Azoarcus olearius: one gene and its partner. The protein of the gene in region 1 interacts with the protein of each later gene in a pairwise test. Links are inferred from orthologs where the notes say so. Each region holds a gene or a part of one and is shown on either strand. Other genes may lie near its edges.

Evidence for each region.
Region 2: the proteins of ftsL (region 1) and ftsB interact in binary tests that used the Escherichia coli proteins (3 or more experiments, as listed by UniProt). The link is inferred for Azoarcus olearius from one-to-one orthologs.

The regions. Positions count from the first base shown.
Region 1 is NZ_CP016210.1:972,540-981,643, forward strand. The notes cover bases 3,110-6,109. They hold ftsL (cell division protein FtsL), read left to right. Parts: upstream 3,110-4,477; coding sequence 4,478-4,741; downstream 4,742-6,109. Other genes in these bases: mraZ (division/cell wall cluster transcriptional repressor MraZ), read left to right, coding at 3,110-3,546; rsmH (16S rRNA (cytosine(1402)-N(4))-methyltransferase RsmH), read left to right, coding at 3,543-4,481; dqs_RS04670 (peptidoglycan D,D-transpeptidase FtsI family protein), read left to right, coding at 4,738-6,109. Outside these bases: rsmI (16S rRNA (cytidine(1402)-2'-O)-methyltransferase), read left to right, coding at 1-782; pyrC (dihydroorotase), read left to right, coding at 838-1,872; dqs_RS04645 (hypothetical protein), read left to right, coding at 1,869-2,300; more of mraZ, read left to right, coding at 3,103-3,109; more of dqs_RS04670, read left to right, coding at 6,110-6,498; dqs_RS04675 (UDP-N-acetylmuramoyl-L-alanyl-D-glutamate--2,6-diaminopimelate ligase), read left to right, coding at 6,495-8,000; dqs_RS04680 (UDP-N-acetylmuramoyl-tripeptide--D-alanyl-D-alanine ligase), read left to right, coding at 7,997-9,104. UniProt on the Escherichia coli protein: Essential cell division protein. May link together the upstream cell division proteins, which are predominantly cytoplasmic, with the downstream cell division proteins, which are predominantly periplasmic.
Region 2 is NZ_CP016210.1:2,411,037-2,419,898, reverse strand. What follows is about bases 47-2,804. They hold ftsB (cell division protein FtsB), read left to right. Parts: upstream 47-1,166; coding sequence 1,167-1,442; downstream 1,443-2,804. Other genes in these bases: dqs_RS11170 (hypothetical protein), read right to left, coding at 2,652-2,804; dqs_RS11175 (C40 family peptidase), read right to left, coding at 2,038-2,595; dqs_RS11180 (CBS domain-containing protein), read right to left, coding at 1,497-1,928; eno (phosphopyruvate hydratase), read left to right, coding at 47-1,076. In the rest of the region: more of eno, read left to right, coding at 1-46; more of dqs_RS11170, read right to left, coding at 2,805-2,957; dqs_RS11165 (SIMPL domain-containing protein), read right to left, coding at 2,996-3,691; dqs_RS11160 (gamma carbonic anhydrase family protein), read right to left, coding at 3,811-4,356; dqs_RS11155 (23S rRNA (adenine(2030)-N(6))-methyltransferase RlmJ), read left to right, coding at 4,572-5,417; dqs_RS11150 (nucleotide pyrophosphohydrolase), read left to right, coding at 5,475-5,828; dqs_RS11145 (inorganic phosphate transporter), read left to right, coding at 5,886-7,466; dqs_RS11140 (DUF3301 domain-containing protein), read left to right, coding at 7,477-7,806; GTP cyclohydrolase I FolE, read right to left, coding at 7,810-8,481; dqs_RS11130 (AAA family ATPase), read left to right, coding at 8,660-8,862. UniProt on the Escherichia coli protein: Essential cell division protein. May link together the upstream cell division proteins, which are predominantly cytoplasmic, with the downstream cell division proteins, which are predominantly periplasmic.

The DNA of each region.
Region 1 (9,104 bases):
TTGGCGTGCTGCGCGCGGTGGATACGATCGCCGCCGAAGACACGCGCCACAGCCAGCGTCTGCTCGATGCCTACGGCATCCGCTCGAAGCTTCTTGCGCTCCACGAGCACAACGAGCAGGCGGCGGCCGGGCAATTGATCGAACGTCTGAGCCAGGGCGAGAACATCGCGCTGATCACCGATGCGGGGACGCCCGCGGTGTCGGACCCGGGGGCCCGGGCAGTGGCGCGGGTGCGGGCGGCCGGTTTTCCGGTGGTGCCGGTGCCGGGGCCTTGCGCCGCGGTGGCGGCGTTGTCGGTAGCGGGCTTTGGCGAGGATGGTTTTCGCTTCGTGGGCTTTCTGCCGCCCAAACAGGCGGCGCGGTGCGCCCGGCTTGCGCCCTTGCGCGACGAACGCGCCGCACTGGTGTTCTACGAGGCCCCGCACCGGGTCGAGGAATGCGTCGCGGACCTGGCGCGCGAGTTCGGGCCGGCGCGGCGGGTGCTCGTTGCGCGCGAACTGACCAAGCTGCACGAGGAGATCGCTTGTTTCTCCCTCGGCGAGGCTGCTGCCTGGTTCGCGGCGGACACCAACCGGGTGCGCGGTGAATTCGTGCTGGTGGTGGAAGGGGCGCCGGCCCGCGAGGGGCTTGATGCCGAAACCGAACGGGTGCTGACGTTGCTGCTGGCGGAGTTGCCGGTCAAGCGCGCGGCGCGCCTCGCGGCGGATATCACCGGCGCCGCGAAGAATGCCTTGTACGCCCGTGCGCTCGAGTTGAAAGGCGAGGCGGAGGGCGAGGGCTGAGCGCGGCTGCCGCCCCGATCGCGCCTATAATTCCGCATCCCCCAGCGAGTCTCACATGCAATCGATAACCTTCACCCGCCCCGACGACTGGCATCTCCACGTGCGTGACGGCGCCGCCCTGGCCGCCGTCGTGCCGCACACCTCGGAGCGCTTCGGCCGCGCCCTGATCATGCCGAACCTGCGGCCGCCGGTCACCACGACCGCGCAGGCCCTGGCCTATCGCGACCGCATCCGCGCAGCGGTGCCGGCCGGGCTCGCGTTCGAGCCGCTGATGAGCCTGTACCTGACCGATAACACCGCGCCGGACGAAATCGAGCGCGCGCGGGCATCCGGCGCGGTCATCGCCGCCAAGCTCTATCCGGCCGGCGCCACCACCAACTCCGACGCCGGCGTGACTGCGATCGACAAGATCTATCCGGTGCTCGAACGCATGGAGGCCTGCGGCCTGGTGCTGTGCGTGCATGGCGAAGTAACCGGGGGCGAGGTCGATGTGTTCGACCGCGAGCGCGTATTCATGGAGAAGACCCTGTCGCCGCTGGTGCGCCGCTTCCCGGCGCTCAAGGTCGTGTTCGAGCACATCACCACCGCGGAGGCGGCGCAGTTCGTCCGGGCGGCCGGTGCCAATGTGGCCGCCACGGTCACCGCCCATCATCTGCTGCTGAACCGCAACGCCATCTTTGCCGGCGGCATTCGGCCCCACCACTACTGCCTGCCGGTGCTCAAGCGCGAAACCCACCGTGTCGCGCTGGTCGAGGCCGTCACCTCGGGCAACCCGCGTTTCTTCCTGGGTACCGACTCCGCGCCCCATGCGCGCAGCACAAAGGAAGCGGCGTGTGGTTGCGCCGGCTGCTACACCGCCCATGCCGGCATCGAGCTGTACGCCGAAGTGTTCGACGCGGCCGGCGCGCTGGAGCGGCTGGAAGCCTTCGCGAGCCTCAACGGCCCGGCCTTCTACGGTCTCGCGCCGAATGCCGACAAGATCACGCTGGTGCGCGAGTCGTGGTCGGTGCCGGGCGGGTTTCCCTATCTGGATGACGATCCGCTGGTGCCGCTGCGCGCGGGCGAATCGGTGGGCTGGAGGCTGGCGTGATCACCCGGCTGCGGCGGGTCCTGTTGCTGGCCGCGCTGCCGCTGCTGGCCGCATGCGAGAACTCGGCAACCGCGTACTCGATCGAGGGTAGTCAGCATGCGCTGATCCTGGTGCGCGAACAGAGCTATTTCTGGGACAGCGAGATCAAGCAGGCCATCGTCGCGTCGCGACTGCCGCAGTGCCAGAAGCGCGTCGCGATCCATCCTGGCAGCAAGGTGTTGACGGAAGTCCTGGTGTACGAGGCCGGCGACCGGCTGTGGGCGCTGCAGCAAGGCAATCGCTGGTATCTGGCCAGTACCGAGCGCTGCCTGGTGCAGGACTGGGACAAGCCGGCCGATGCCCCGCTCGGTCCGCTGGTGGGCAGCTTCCGGCTGCGCGACGGCGCGCCGGCCTTCGTTCCGGCGCAGGAGGCCGCCCCGGTGCGGTGATTTGGAGCCGGGCTCGCGGTCGGCGCGGGTATAATCCGCGCCGGGAAGTTCGCCAGGCAGTCGCTGCGTGCCACGTGTGCGTGGAGGAAAGTCCGGGCCCCGCAGAGCAGGATGCCGGCTAACGGCCGGGCGCCGTGAGGCGACGGAAAGTGCAACAGAGAGCAGACCGCCGATGGCTCTTGTCGAGGAGTTCGCTCTTCGCGGAGCACAGGTAAGGGTGAAACGGTGCGGTGACGCGCGCAAGCGCGGCGCCGGTCGGAGCGCAAGCTTCGGCGGGTAAGAGCCCACCGCAGGACTGGCAACAGGACTGGCACGGTAAACCCCATCCGGGGCAAGGCCAAATAGGGGAGCATTGGCGTGGCTCGCGTCGCTCCCGGGTAGGCTGCTAGAGCGCCGCGGTAACGCGGCCCCCAGAGGAATGACTGCCCGGCGACTGCGGCTTGCCGCGGTCGTTCGACAGAACCCGGCTTATCGGCGAACTTCCCAATTCGCCTTTCGTGGCATGTCATAGGCGCTCGCGCCCCACTTCCGCGGGTTTTTCGACCCCGATTTCCCACTCCCTCCCACTTCGCCTCCTTCTATGGCGGAAGTTCATCCCGCTTCGCATGAGCATGCGCTAGCGCCATTGATTTTTCAGGATTTATACATCGCCGCGCAGACTTGGTAAGTCATTGTGTAACAACGAAAAACCCGGCGGCTCAGGCTTGACCGGGTTTTTTGTTTCCCTTAGAGTGGGGGCGGGTGGAAAAAAGTGGGGCAAAGTGTCATTTCCGATGCTTTGCGGCGGCGTTCAGGGGGAAGGATGTTCCAGGGGGCGGTAGCGCTCAGTCTCGATGCGAAGGGTCGTCTTGCGATCCCGGCGCGGCATCGGGACGCCCTCACGCCCGACGGTGCGCCGCTGGTCATGACCGTCCATCCGCACCGCTGCCTGCTCGTCTATCCGCTCACCGCGTGGGAACCCATCCGCGAAAAGATCACCAGCCTGCCGGGCATGGATCAGGCCACGCTCAGCTTCAAGCGCATGCTGGTCGGTTTTGCCCAGGAAGAAACGCTGGATGCCGCCGGGCGTGTGCTGGTCGCGCAATCGCTGCGCCAGTTCGCCGCGCTCGACAAGCAGGTCTGGCTGGTCGGGCAGGGCACGCACTTCGAACTCTGGTCGGATGCCGGCTGGCAGAAGCAGCAGGAGGCGATGCTGGCGCTGGTCGACAACCCCTTGCCCGCCGGACTGGAGAACTTCGTCCTGTGAGCGCCCAACTGCAACACGTCAGCGTGCTGCTCACCGAGGCGGTGGATGCGCTGGCGATCAAGCCGGAAGGCATTTACGTGGACGGCACCTTCGGCCGCGGCGGCCACAGCCGCGCGGTGCTCGCCCGGCTGGGCGCGGGCGGCAGGCTCATCGCTTTCGATCGCGACCCCGCGGCGATCGCGGCGGGTCAGGCGATCGCCGATCCGCGCCTCGAACTCGTCCATGCCCCTTTCAGCGAATTCGCGGTCGTGCTCGACCGTTTGGGCGTCAGCGCCGTCGACGGCGTGCTGCTCGACCTTGGCGTGTCGTCGCCGCAGCTCGACGATGCCAGCCGCGGCATGAGCTTTCGCTTCGACGCGCCGCTGGACATGCGCATGGACACAAGCCGCGGACGCACCGTCGCGGAATGGCTGGCGGAAGCCTCCGTCGCCGAGATCACGGAGGTCATCAGAGACTATGGGGAAGAACGGTTTGCTTATGCGATTGCAAAGGCGATTGCAGCTGCTCGGACAGGGGGGGCTATCGCAACCACTGGACAGCTTGCCGCGATCGTGGAAAAGGCGGTCCGTACACGCGAGCCGGGGCAGCACCCAGCGACGCGCAGCTTCCAGGCTCTACGGATTTTCATCAATCAGGAACTCGAAGAGCTGACGACCGTGCTGCCGGACTGCGTTGCGCGCCTGCGCGAGGGCGGCCGGCTGGTGGTGATCAGCTTTCATTCGCTCGAGGACCGCATCGTCAAGCGCTTCCTGCGCGACGAAGCGCGTCCGCCGCAGCTGCCGTCGCGGCTGCCGGTGCGCGCGGCCGACCTCCCGCCGCCCCGGCTGCAACTCGTCGGCAAGGCGCAGCGGCCGGGCGAGGCTGAAGTGGCGGCCAATCCGCGCGCGCGCAGCGCAGTGATGCGGGTGGCCGAGCGCTGCGGGGTGGCTGCATGATCCGCTTCGACGCAATGCTCGTCGCACTCGTGGTCGCCAGCGCGCTCGGCGTGGTGGCCGCGCAGCACCAGTCGCGCAAGCTCTACATCGAGCTGGAGCGCGAGATGGCGCGCGCCCACAGCCTCGACGTTGAGTGGGGGCAGCTGCAACTGGAGCAAAGCACCTGGGCAGCGCACGCGCGGGTCGAAAAGCTCGCCCGCGAACGGCTCGGCATGCGCCCGCCGGTGCCGGGGCAGATCGTGGTGCTGGAGGCACAGTGAAGAAGCAGCGCACCGTCACCTTCAACCACAATCCGCTGCTCAAGCGCGAGCTGCCGGCGTGGCGCGCGCGCTTCGTGCTCGTCATGCTGATGGGGTGCTCGCTGGCGCTGATCGGGCGCGCGCTCTACCTGCAAGGTGTAAACAACAGCTTCCTGCAGGCCAAGGGCGAAATGCGCTATGCCCGCGTGCTGGAAGTCCCCGCCACGCGCGGACGCATTTCCGATCGCAACGGCGACATGCTGGCGGTGAGCACGCCCGTGCGCTCGATCTGGGCGATCCCGGCCGACGCCCGCCTCGAACCCGCCGCCGCACGCCAGCTCGCCACGCTGCTCGAAATGGATGTGCGCGAGCTGAACGACAAGCTCGCCCCGGGCCGTGACTTCGTCTATCTCAAGCGCCAGCTGCCGCCCGAGGTCGCAGACCGCATCGCCGCGCTCAAGCTGCCCGGCGTACACCAGCAGCAGGAATATCGCCGCTACTACCCCGGTGGCGACGTGACCGCGCACATGCTCGGCTTCACCGGGGTCGAGGACCGCGGCCAGGAAGGCATCGAACTGGCCTACGAGAAGATGCTGGCCGGCATGCCCGGTTCGCGACGCGTGATCAAGGACCGCCGCGGCCGCATCGTGGAGGACGTGGAATCGATCCGGCCGCCGCGCGACGGCGACGATATCTCGCTCGCGATGGACGGCAAGATCCAGTACATCGCCTACAGCGCGTTGCGCGAGGCCATGCAGCTCAACAAGGCGAAGGCGGGGGCCGCCGTGGTGCTCGACGCGCGCACCGGGGAAGTCCTTGCGTTGGCGAACGCGCCTACCTACAACCCGAACAACCGCAGCAACCTCACGGGCGCGCAGCTGCGCAACCGCGTGTTTACCGACAGCTTCGAGCCCGGCTCGGTCATGAAGCCGTTCATTGCCGGTCTGGCGCTCGAAACCGGCAAGGTGAAACCGACCACGGTGATCGACACCTCCGCCGGACGCATGACCATCGGCACCGCGACCATCTCGGATTCGCACCGCAGCGGCCCCTTGACCGTCGCCGAGGTGATCCAGAAGTCGTCCAACATCGGCACTGTCAAGATGGCGCTGCAGTTCACGCCGGCCGAGATGTGGCAGCTCTATCACCAGCTCGGCTTCGGTTCGCCGCTCAATCTCGGCTTTCCGGGCGAAACCGGCGGCCGTCTGCGCCCGGCCAAGACCTGGCGCCCGATCGAGCAGGCGACCATGTCCTATGGCCACGGCATCTCGGTCACCCTGATCCAGATGGCGCGCGCCTATCTGGTGTTCGCACGCGACGGCGAACTCGTACCGCTGTCGCTCACCAAGCTGGACGGGCCGCCCAGCGGCGGAACCCGCATCTTCTCGCCGCAGACGGTGCAGACGCTGCGCAACATGCTCGAAACCGTCACCCTGCCCGGCGGCACTGCCACCAAGGCACAGGTGCCCGGCTACCGCGTCGGGGGCAAGACCGGCACCGCGCTGAAGCTGGAAGGCGGGCACTACACCAAGCGCTACATCGCGTCCTTCGTCGGCATCGCGCCGATCTCCAATCCGCGCCTCGTCGTGGCAGTGATGATCGACGAGCCGAGCGCGGGCAACTACTACGCGGGTACGGTGGCCGCGCCGGTTTTCGCGCGCATCATGGAAGGCTCGCTGCGCACCCTCGGCGTGGCGCCGGATGCGCCGCTGACGCCGCTGCAGCTGGCCCGCAAGCCCAACGAACCCGCGCCCGCGGCGGTCCGGGAGAGCATGTGAGCAACCCTGCCTTCGTGCTGCTCGATCAGCTCCGCGCCAGCGGCGTCCGGCCCGCCGGCATCACGGCCGATTCGCGTCGTGTCGGGCCGGGGGCCGTGTTCGCGGCGTGGCCGGGGCATGTCACCGACGGCCGCCGTTACATCGCCTCCGCCATCGAGCGCGGCGCCGCTGCCGTGTTGTGGGAAGAGGGCGACGGCTTTCACCCGGGAGAACTTCCGGTTCCAGGGTTCGCGGTGCCCAGGCTGCGCGAACTCGCAGGTGCGCTTGCCCACGAGATCTATGACCGGCCCTCCGCGCGGCTGTGGATGGCCGGCGTGACCGGCACCAACGGCAAGACCACGGTCACGCAGTGGCTCGCGCGCGCGCTGGGCGAACTCGGCAGCCGCTGCGGCATCGTCGGTACCCTCGGAAGCGGGTTTCCGGACCAGCTCAGCGCCAGTCTCAATACCACGCCCGATGCGCTCGAACTGCATGCCACGCTCGCTCGCCTGCTGGGCGAAGGCGCAGCCGCCGCGGCCATGGAAGTGTCGTCCATCGGACTCGACCAAGGGCGGGTGAACGGCGTCGAGTTCGACGTGGCGGTGTTCACCAACCTTACCCGCGACCATCTCGATTACCACCGCACGATGGACGCCTATGCCGAAGCCAAGGCGCGTCTTTTCGCGCTGCCGGGCATCAGCCGCGCCGTCATCAATCTGGACGACGCCTTCGGCCTGACGCAGGCCCGCCGCCTCGTCGCCGCCGGGCAGGTCGATGTGATCGGCTACACCTGCGTCGCCTCCAACGCGGACGCGGTGCCGGGCGCCCGTGTGCTGGTGGCGGACCGGCTCCAGGCCTCGCCCTCGGGCCTGCAGTTCTCGCTGCACTGGGCGGGGCGCCAGTCCGACCTGCAGGTGCGCATGGTCGCCCCGTTCAATGTCTCCAATCTGCTCGCGGTGATCGGCGCGCTCGTCATGCGCGGGGTCGCGGTAGAGGAAGCGCTGGCCGTGGTCGGCCGCCTCAATCCGCCGGAAGGTCGCATGCAACTGGTGGGCGGGATTGGAGAGCCGCTGATCGTGATCGACTACGCGCACACGCCGGATGCGCTCGCCAAGGTGCTGGAGGCGGTGCGCGGCACCGTGCGCAGCCGCGGCGGCCGCCTCGTGTGCGTGTTCGGCTGCGGCGGCGATCGCGATCCCGGCAAGCGCCCCCTGATGGGAGAAGTCGCCCGCCAACTGGCCGACCGCGTCGTGGTCACCAGCGACAACCCGCGCAGCGAAGACCCGCGCAAGATCATCGACGCCATTGCCGCCGGGGCGGGTGCGTCGGCCGACTGCGTCGTGGACCGCGCCGAAGCGATCCGCATCGCGGTGGGCGAGGCCGGGCCCGACGACGTCGTCGTGCTGGCCGGCAAGGGCCACGAACCATATCAGGAGATCCACGGTCAGCGTCTGCCGTTCTCCGACGTCGAGCAGGCGAAGGCGGCGCTGGCAGTGTGGAACGACAGGAGAACGACGGCATGATGAGCCTGCTCGACGCCAGCCGCGCGCTGTCCGCACATCACGCGGTGGCGCAAGGCGCGGTGCGCTTTTCCAGTGTCGGCACCGACAGCCGCGGCATCATCCCCGGGCAGCTCTTCGTTGCCCTGCGTGGCGAGCGCTTCGACGGTCACGAATTCGTCGCCGCCGCGCTCAAGGCGGGCGCCGCCGCGGCCATGGTCGACGCGCGTGGCTTTACCGAATTCGGCGACGCCAGCCTGCCGCTGCTGGTGGTCGACGACACCCGGCTCGCGCTCGGCACCCTCGCCGCGACGTGGCGTGCCCGCTTTGCGATTCCGGTCATCGGCGTCACCGGCAGCAACGGCAAGACGACGGTCAAGGAAATGTGCGCCGAGATCCTGCGCGCTCAGGCGCGGCGTGATGGCGCCGGCGACGAGGCGGTGCTCGCCACGCGCGGCAACCTCAACAACGACATCGGTCTGCCGCTGACGCTGCTCGAACTGCGCGACCACCACCGCGCGGCGGTCATCGAGATGGGCATGAACCATCCGGGCGAGATCGCCTACCTCACCGGGCTTGCACGGCCGACGGTGGCCATCGTCAACAACGCGCAGCGCGCGCACCTGCAGGGCCTGGGCACGCTGGGGGAAGTGGCGCAGGAGAAGGGCGCGATCTACCAGGGCCTGGGTGCCGCCGGCGTCGCGGTCGTCAACGCCGACGACCCGCACGCGGGCTATTGGCGCGACCTCAATGCCGGGCGCCCGATTGTGAGCTTTGGTATCGACCAGCCGGCCGACGTTGCCGGGGAATGTACCCTGCACGGCCTTGGTTCCCAGCTCCACATCGCCGCGCCCCAGGGACGGGGCGAGGTTGAACTGCAGGTGCCGGGACTGCATAACGCAAGCAACGCGCTCGGCGCCGCCGCCGCCTGTCTTGCCGCGGGCGTGGTGTTCGAAGCCGCGCTCGAAGGCCTGGCGCTCTACGAAGGCACCCGCGGCCGCCTGCAGCGCAGGGCCGGGCCGCAGGGCGCGGTCATCCTCGATGATTCCTACAACGCCAACCCGGATTCGGTGCGCGCCGGCATCGACGTGCTCGCGAGCACGCCGGGTCACACCTTCCTGGTGCTGG
Region 2 (8,862 bases), 1.4 Mb from region 1 along the record:
ACACCGAGATTTCCGAAGCGATCATCGGTCTGGACGCCGAAGAGCAGGCCTTCATCGACCGCACCCTGATCGACCTAGACGGCACCGAGAACAAGTCGCGTCTCGGCGCCAATGCGACGCTGGCAGTGTCGATGGCAGTGGCGCGCGCCGCGGCCGAGGAGGCCGGCCTGCCGCTGTACCGCTATTTCGGCGGTTCGGGCCCGATGGCGATGCCGGTCCCGATGATGAACGTCATCAACGGCGGCGAGCACGCCAACAACAGCCTGGACATCCAGGAATGCATGATCATGCCGGTGAGCATGGGCAGCTTCCGTGAGGCACTGCGTTGTGGCGCGGAGATCTTCCATCACCTGAAGAAGATCACCGACAAGAAGGGCTACCCGACCACCGTCGGTGATGAAGGCGGTTTCGCGCCCAACGTGTCCGGCACCGAAGAAGCGCTCAACCTGATCCAGGAAGCCATCGCCGCCGCCGGCTACGAGCCGGGCCGCGACGTGCTGCTGGCGCTCGACTGCGCTGCGTCCGAGTTCTACAAGGACGGCAAGTACGAGCTGAAGGGCGAAGGCCTCAGCCTCACCTCCGAAGGCTTTACCGACTACCTCGCCACCCTGGCCGACAAGTTCCCGATCGTGTCGATCGAGGACGGCATGGCCGAAGGCGACTGGGCCGGCTGGAAGCACCTCACCGACCGCCTCGGCCGCAAGATCCAGTTGGTCGGCGACGATCTCTTCGTCACCAACACCAAGATCCTCGAGCAGGGCATCGACCAGGGCGTGGCCAACTCCATCCTGATCAAGATCAACCAGATCGGCACCCTGTCGGAAACCTTCGCGGCGGTTGAAATGGCCAAGCGCGCCGGTTACACCGCGGTGATCTCGCACCGTTCGGGTGAAACCGAAGACTCCACCATCGCCGACATCGCGGTGGGCCTCAACGCGATGCAGATCAAGACCGGTTCGCTGTCGCGCTCGGACCGTATCGCCAAGTACAACCAGCTGCTCCGCATCGAGGAAGATCTCGGCAACACCGTGGTGTATCCGGGCAAGCGCGCGTTCTACAACCTGCGCAGCCGCTAAGCGACGCCGGTTCGCTTTCCGCTTCGACTGCCGCGACATCCGCCGCGGCAGTCGATTGCGTCTTTCTTTCCCTAGCCGTCGAACTGTTCCATGCGTTGGCCCGTGATCATTCTTGCCGTCCTCGTCGTCGTGCTGCAGTACCCACTGTGGCTAGGCAAGGGCGGATGGCTGCGCGTGTGGGAGGTGGATCGCAAGTTGCACGAGCAGCGTGAGGAGAACACGCGGCTGGAAGAGCGCAACGCGGGGCTCGACGCCGAAGTCCGCGACCTCAAGTCCGGCAACGAGGCGATCGAAGAACGGGCACGGCTCGAACTCGGCCTGACCAAGCCCAACGAAATCTTCGTTCAGGTACCCCAGAAGCACTGAACCGGCTCAAGGCCGGCTCAGTTCCATGCTTCAAACGCGTTCGTCGGACGCGGTCTAGAGCAGTTCGGTGATCAGTTCCCGCTGCTCCAGTTCCTCTTCAAAAGCCACCATTTCGAGACCGAGCGCGTCGCGCGCGGAAATCATCCCGATCGGCCGCCCGCAGTCGGTGACCGGAACGTGCCGGAAGCCGCCCTCGTACATCAGGTGCATCGCGTGCCCGAGCGGCCTGTCGGACGATATCGACTGCGGATCGCGGGTCATGACTTCGCTCAAACGTGTCCGCGCAGGATCGCGGCCGGCGGCGATGACGCGGACGAGCGCGTCGCGTTCGGTAAAGATGCCGCTCAGGTGACCGTCATGGACGATCATGATCGACCCCACGTGCAGGTCGGTCATCCTGCGCGAGGCCTCCAGTACTGTCATGTGTTCGTCGGCGGTCAGAATCTTCTGTCCCTTTACCACCTCTGCAATCTTGCGCGTCGGCATGTCTCTTCCTCCTCCGGAAAACCACCATCGGCCCATCAAAGGTAGATAGCCGCTGCCGGGGAAGCAAGTCCGAACATACCCCAACGCCCGCCGGCGGGGCTACGCGGTTTCAGTCGCGTGCGATCAGCGTCCGCGCGCCGTCGAAGCGCGGTGCGAAGTAGGCGTTCGAGAGCTTCTCGATGCGCACGGCGCCGCGGCTCGATGGCGCGTGGATGAAGCGCCCGTCGCCGATGTAGATGCCCATGTGGGAATGCGGCCGCCTGGCGGTATTGAAGAAAACCAGGTCGCCTGGCGACAGCTCCGCCGGGCTGATGGGGCGGGTGCGCTCGGCAATCTGCGCGGCGTTGTGCGGCAGCCGCTGACCGCTTACCTGCTCCACGACGTAACTCACCATGCCGCTGCAATCGAGTCCCGCTTCCGGATTGCGGCCGCCGAAGCGGTAGCCGGTGTCGAGCAGACCGAGGGCGAACATCACGATCTCTTGTGGATGATCGGGATCGTCGAGCGCGAACAGCGGTTGCGCGGGGCGCGCGGCGGGACCCGGAGGGAGTCGGGATTCGGTGGGCGGCGGAACAGAGCTGCAGGCCGCAACGAGCGCCGCGAGCAGGAACGCGACGCCGGGGCCGGCCCCCGGCCGGCGTCGCCGATAGGGTGGTGTCTGTGCCATGCCGGGACGATAGGGGAATGCGGCGCAGGCGTCCAGCCGCGGCCGGTGGTGGCCGGTCAGGCTTTATCGGGGCGCACGCAGTCGCTGGCGGGGGGAAGGCCGGGGCGTTCGAGCGTGGCGCCGTCCGCGGTCGGACGGAAGACCGTCTGACCGTCGGAATAATCGCTGTTACCAGCGCCGGCACGCAGAGCGAAAACGCCGGCGCCGGTGCGCAGACGGATGTGGCTCGGGTGGTATTCAACGGTAAAGCGTTCACCGTTGCGGCACTGATAGGTCTCGACCTCGCCGTCGTCACGCGTCCACGCCGTGGAGGCGAGACCGATGGAAAGAACGACGACGGTACTGAAAGCAAGGATGCGCATGGGAGGGGAGGAGGGGGAGGGGGAGGGTGATGGTTTTGTTAGTCGGTCAGTTCGATGCTGCCGGACGCAGTCACGCTGACAAGGCTTTCGCCGCCCTCTAGCGGCGCCGGGGCCGCTTCAGCCATGGCGGCGGACATGCGCATGCGCGCGTACGCGGGCGGAGCGCCCGACTCGCCGAGGTTGAGCTGGCGAATCCGGTAGCGTTTGCCGAGCGCCGATGCCACGACGCCGGCCTTGCGTTCGAACGCACGGATCGCGTCGATCGTGGCCTCATCGGCCGCCGCGCGACGGGTGTCGGGCGCCGGCTGCAGGGTGACCTGGGCCAGGCCGAGATTACTCTGCAGCTTCCCGATCAGTTCCGACATCGCGGCGACATCGCGGCTTTCGAGGCGCAGTTCGGAGCGCATGCGCCAGCCCTCGATACGGGTCCCACTCCCCTTTCCGTAGTTGGGCCACGTGCTGGTGCCCGCCGACTGGAGCTTGACCGAGGGGTGGGCGCGCGCTGTTTCCATCGCCGCGGTCACCGCGCGATTCACCCCGCGAGCAAGCGCCGCCGCATCGGCGCCCGCCTGTTCGACGTACATGATGGCGATGACCTGATCGTTGGGGGCGGGGCGTTGCGCATCGACCGAAAACTCGATCACGGGCCCGACAGCCGGCGCCGGCTCGGCCGCCATGGCGGCCAGCGGCGCTGCGTAAAACAGGATGGCAAGCAGGGAGGGGGCAGTTCTCATGAGGACAGGCACCGGCGGCTCTCGATATGCGGCGCTTTATACCCTAAGGCGTACGGCCAGACGGCGGCGAGGTGTAAGCACCTGTGATGACGCCGGCGCTCGCAGCGCCCGGAACAGGGTCAACGCCCCAACACCGCGGCGGCGTCCAGCGGCTCGAGTTCTTCCTCGTACTGGCGGGCGTTGGCGACGTAGTGCGCCGCATTGCGGGTAATCCCGGCGATTTCGTCGTCGCTCAGTTCCCGGATCACGCGCCCAGGCGAACCGACGACCAGCGACCGATCGGGAATGACCTTGCCTTCCGGAATCAGCGCATTGGCGCCAATGATGCAGTGCTTGCCGATGACCGCGTTGTTGAGGACGACCGCGTTGATGCCGATCAGCGTGCCGTCGCCCACGGTGCACCCGTGCAGCATCACCATGTGGCCGATCGTCACATCCGAGCCGATCGTCAGCGGAATGCCGTCGTCGTTGTGCAGGATGGAGCCGTCCTGGATGTTGGTGTTGTCGCCGATCACGATCGGATCGTTGTCGCCCCGAATAACCGCGTTGTACCAGATATTTACGTTTCGTCCGGCTTCGACCCGGCCAATGACGGTCGCGTTGTGCGCGACCCAGCACCCTTCGCCGAAACGGGGCTTGCGCTCTCTCAGGGCATAGATACTCATCAGTCTCTCACGTTGTTTTCTTCGTGCCCGATGTGACCCGGGGGCGAAATCATAGCAAGCGGCCGCGGCGACGTGGGCAAGTCCTTGGTGATGAAGGCGGTTTTTACACTCGATCGGACGGCTGCGGGGCCAGCGGTGTTAGCATTGCGCCGCAGCAGCCGCTCGGGACAGTCCCTTGGACGGCTGCAGTTTTCGTTCCCGCCACCACCGTCTTCATGCTCAGCTACCGTCACGCCTTCCATGCCGGCAATCACGCCGACGTACTCAAGCACATCGTGCTCCTGGAAATCCTCGAGTACTACAACCGCAAGGACAAAGCCTGGTGCTATGTCGACACCCATGCCGGCGCGGGGTGTTATGCGCTCGATAGCGAACGCGCAGCGAAGACGGGGGAGTACACCGAAGGCATCGGCCGCCTGTGGGAACGCACCGACCGACCCGAGGCGGTGGAGTCATACGTCCAGTCCGTACGCCAGTTCAACCCCCATGGGCGCCTGCTGTTCTACCCCGGTTCTCCCGCGCTCGCAATGACCCGCGCGCGGGCGCAGGACCGCCTGCGGCTTTTCGAACTGCATCCGGCGGACATGACCTTGCTCGAACAGACCTTCCGCGGCGAGAGCGAGCGCGTACAGGTCCGGAAGGCCGATGGCTTCGCCGCGCTCCGCGGGTTGTTGCCGCCGCCGTCGCGTCGCGCCGTGGTACTCATCGACCCGCCCTACGAGGTCAAGGACGACTACCGCCGCGTGCTGGAGACCGTGCGCGATTCCATGAAACGTTTTCCGAGCGGCACCTACGCCGTGTGGTATCCGCTGCTTGCCCGGCCGGAGGCGCGCCAGTTGCCGGAGCGGCTGGCGGAGTTGGGGGCGGAAAGCTGGCTCGATGTCCGCCTGGCGGTGCGGGCTCCTGCGGCAGACGGCTTCGGCATGTTCGGCAGCGGCCTCTTCATCGTCAATCCGCCGTGGGTGCTGCCCGAGCGCCTGGAGCAGACGCTGCCGTGGCTCGTCGAGGTGATAGGGATCGATGAGGGCGCGGGTTTCGACGTGGAGCATCAGATTGCCTGATCGGGGAAAGCCCTTCCGTCCGGGCCTTGCGACGGGCGTGCCGGAGAGGAACACACAATGAGCGAGGACACGCTGCAGACGCTGCGCAGGCAGTTGCGCGACTTTGCCGCGGAGCGCGCCTGGGAGCCGTTTCACACCCCCAAGAATCTTGCGATGGCGCTCGCTGGCGAAGCCGGCGAGGTCGTCGAGCACTTCCAGTGGCTGACGCCGGAACAGTCTGCCGCGCTACCACCGGACACGCGGCAGGCGGTGGCGCTGGAACTCGCCGATGTCCTGCTGTATCTCGTCCGTCTTGCCGACGTGCTGGACATCGACCTCGCCGAGGCCGCGGGCCGCAAGCTCGCGATCAATGCGGAGCGCTACCCGGTTGAGCGCGCACACGGGCGCGCGGAAAAATACGACAAGCTGTGACGGACGCCCGCGGGCCGCCGCTGGCGCCCGCGTCCCGCTCGAACCGGACTACGCGAATTGGAACTCCAGCACCTTAAGGAAATCGAGAGCGCCACGGCCCACGGGCGCGGCGAGTTGCTGCGTCTGGGGGTCGTCAGCCTGTTTCTTGTCGCGACGATGCTGTACGCGGCAACGCTGGGCTCCGGCGCCAGCCTGATCCTGGTCGTGGGGGCGGCATTGGCGGCCTACATGGCGCTCAACATCGGCGCCAACGACGTGGCAAACAACGTGGGCCCCGCGGTGGGGGCCAGGGCGATGGGGCTGGTCAGCGCGCTGAGCATCGCCGCGGTGTGCGAGGTGGCGGGGGCGCTGCTGGCAGGCGGTGCCGTCGTCGACACCGTGAAGGGCAGCATCCTCCAACGGCACCTGCTGACCGATGGCGACACCGTTGTCGCGGTAATGCTCTGCGCCTTGCTCGCGGGATCCATCTGGCTGAACGTGGCGACCGCGCTCGGCGCGCCGGTATCGACCACGCACTCCATCGTCGGCGCTGTGCTGGGTGCAGGCATCGCGGCACGCGGGGTGGAGGTCATCAACTGGGAGACCGTAGTGGCGATCACCACCAGCTGGGTGGCATCGCCCCTGCTGGGTGCCGGCTTCGCCGCCGCGTTCCTGTACGCGGTGAAGCGCAGCATCACCTATCAGCCCGACATGGCCAGCGCGGCGCGAAGAGTCGTGCCGTACCTGATGGCCGCGATGACGTGGACCTCCATCGTGTTCCTGCTGGTCAAGGGACTCAACCGCGCGCTGGTGGTGGAACTGGGGGCCGCCGGCTCGTTCGCCGTGATCCCGGCGACGCTCGTGTTCCTCTACATGCGGGCCAGGTTGCGGACGCGGGGACATCTGATCGCGAATACCAAGGAAGGCGTGAACAAGCTCTTCAATCCCCCGCTGGTGTTCGCCGCGGGCTTGCTGAGCTTCGCCCATGGCTCCAACGACGTCGCCAATGCAGTCGGGCCGCTGGCGGCGATCCTCGATGCCCTCGGCAGTGCCGGGACGGTCCGCGCGCTCGCGGGGCCGCCGCTGTGGGTGCTGGCGATCGGGGCAATCGGCATCGCGGTGGGGCTGGCACTGTTCGGGCCTCGCGTCATCCGCACCATCGGCACCGAAATCACCGAACTGGACCAGATGCGGGCGTTCTGCATCGCGCTGGCGGCCACGGTGACCGTGGTACTGGCTTCCGGGATCGGGCTGCCGGTCAGTTCCACGCACATTGTCGTGGGGGGCGTCTTCGGCGTGGGCTTCCTGCGCGAGTTCCTGAAGACGGCCTACGAGCGTACGGTGGCGGAGATCAAGGCCCACCACCCGGCGGGCGAGCAGCAAGCGCTCGATGCCTTCCTGGAGCGCTTCGGCCAGGCCTCGGTGGCCGAGAAGGACCGATTGTTGAAGGACCTGAAGGCGCGCTCGAAGAACAGCGAGGACCCCGCCAATTTCTCCAAGTCGGAGCGCAAGAAGCTGCGCAAGATGTACAAGCAGGAAGTCGTGAAGCGGTCCCAGCTGATGCGGATCGCCGCAGCCTGGGTGGTTACGGTGCCCGTTTCAGGGGTCTTGGCCGCATTGCTGTACACCTTGCTGGCGCAAGGCGTGGCGCGCGCCTGAGGAGGCTGGCATGAACGGTTTCGAGGTCGTGGCGCTCGGTCTGCTCGCGGTGGGCGGCTGGTTCTGGTTCGATAGCCTGAAGGCGAGGGAGGCCGGGATTGCGGCGGTGCGTGCCGCGTGCGCCCGCGAAGGCGTTCAGCTCCTCGACGAGACGGTGGTCGGGCAGGGGATGTGCCTCGCGCGCGACGACGAGGGGCGTGCCGTGCTGCAGCGCAGCTTCGCGTTCGAATATTCCGACTCCGGCTATGACCGCTTCCGCGGCGGAGTGACGCTGCGCGGACGGGAAGTGGTGCTGCTGGATCTCGCCGCGCATCTCCCGCGCTTCCACATCGTCCAGTAGCGCTCAGAGCGCCCGGTTGGGGGCGATTGCGCGCAGGAACTCGTTGCGCAACTGGTCCGAGCGTTCGAAATCGCCGGCGAAGGCCTGCGTCACCACGCGCTCGTCGCCGCGCCGGTCCTCCCCGAGCAGCAGGCACAATTGCTCCGCTTCAATCACGCATGCGGCGCCGGATGCACTGCCGTGGTGCATCAGCGCGTCCGCAATGTCGCGGGTCATCCATTCCTGGTAGGTGAAACGGTGCCCGATGGCGTCCACCAGCCGGGCGATGCGGCCGAAGCCGTGCAGGCGCCCACCCGGCACGTAGGCGACGTGGGCGAGGCCGCGGAACGGAACGAGATGATGCGGACAGACGCCGTGGATGGCGATGCCGCGGACCACGACCATGTCTCGGCGCGGATCCTCGAAGCCCTCGCCGAGCGCCGCAGCGGGGTCGAGTTCATAGCCTCCGAGCAGACGCTTCTGCCACAGTTCGCGCACCCTCTGCGCCGTCCGGCCTGTGTGAGTGGTGTCGGGCTCGACGCCGCACGCCCGAAGCAGGTCGCCGACCGCACGTTCGAACGCCACGGGATCGAAGTTGCCGGAGCGGGGGATGCCGACCGTCCGCGGATGAGGGGTATGGCCGTGATCGTGGTCGCCCCCGGCGCTGTCGGAATGTTGGAAATGGGTGGAGGACATTGTCGGATTTCCTGCGAAGGTTGGCGGATCATACGCTTGAAGCCCAGGCGGGGCCGGAATGTTGCGCTGCACCAAAACCGGCACGCGTCCTGCTTGTCGAAGCCCGTAGATCGACGCGCGCATCCACGAGAGCCGCGTGTCGGCCCGGACCGCAATTCCAGCGCACGCCCAGGAGGCCATGATGTTGACGACAGCGACGGCAAACGAAATTTCCATCCCTCTCGCCGACGCACGGCAGATCTATCGCGTCGAAGACGTGGACAAGGCGCTCGAGGCCAGCGCACCGGCCCGCAATGAGGCGCTTGCGGCGTTCTACGAGCGGATGCGCGAAACCGGCGGGACGCGCTTCGTGGTCAAGCCGAGCCGCGCCGATACGGTGGA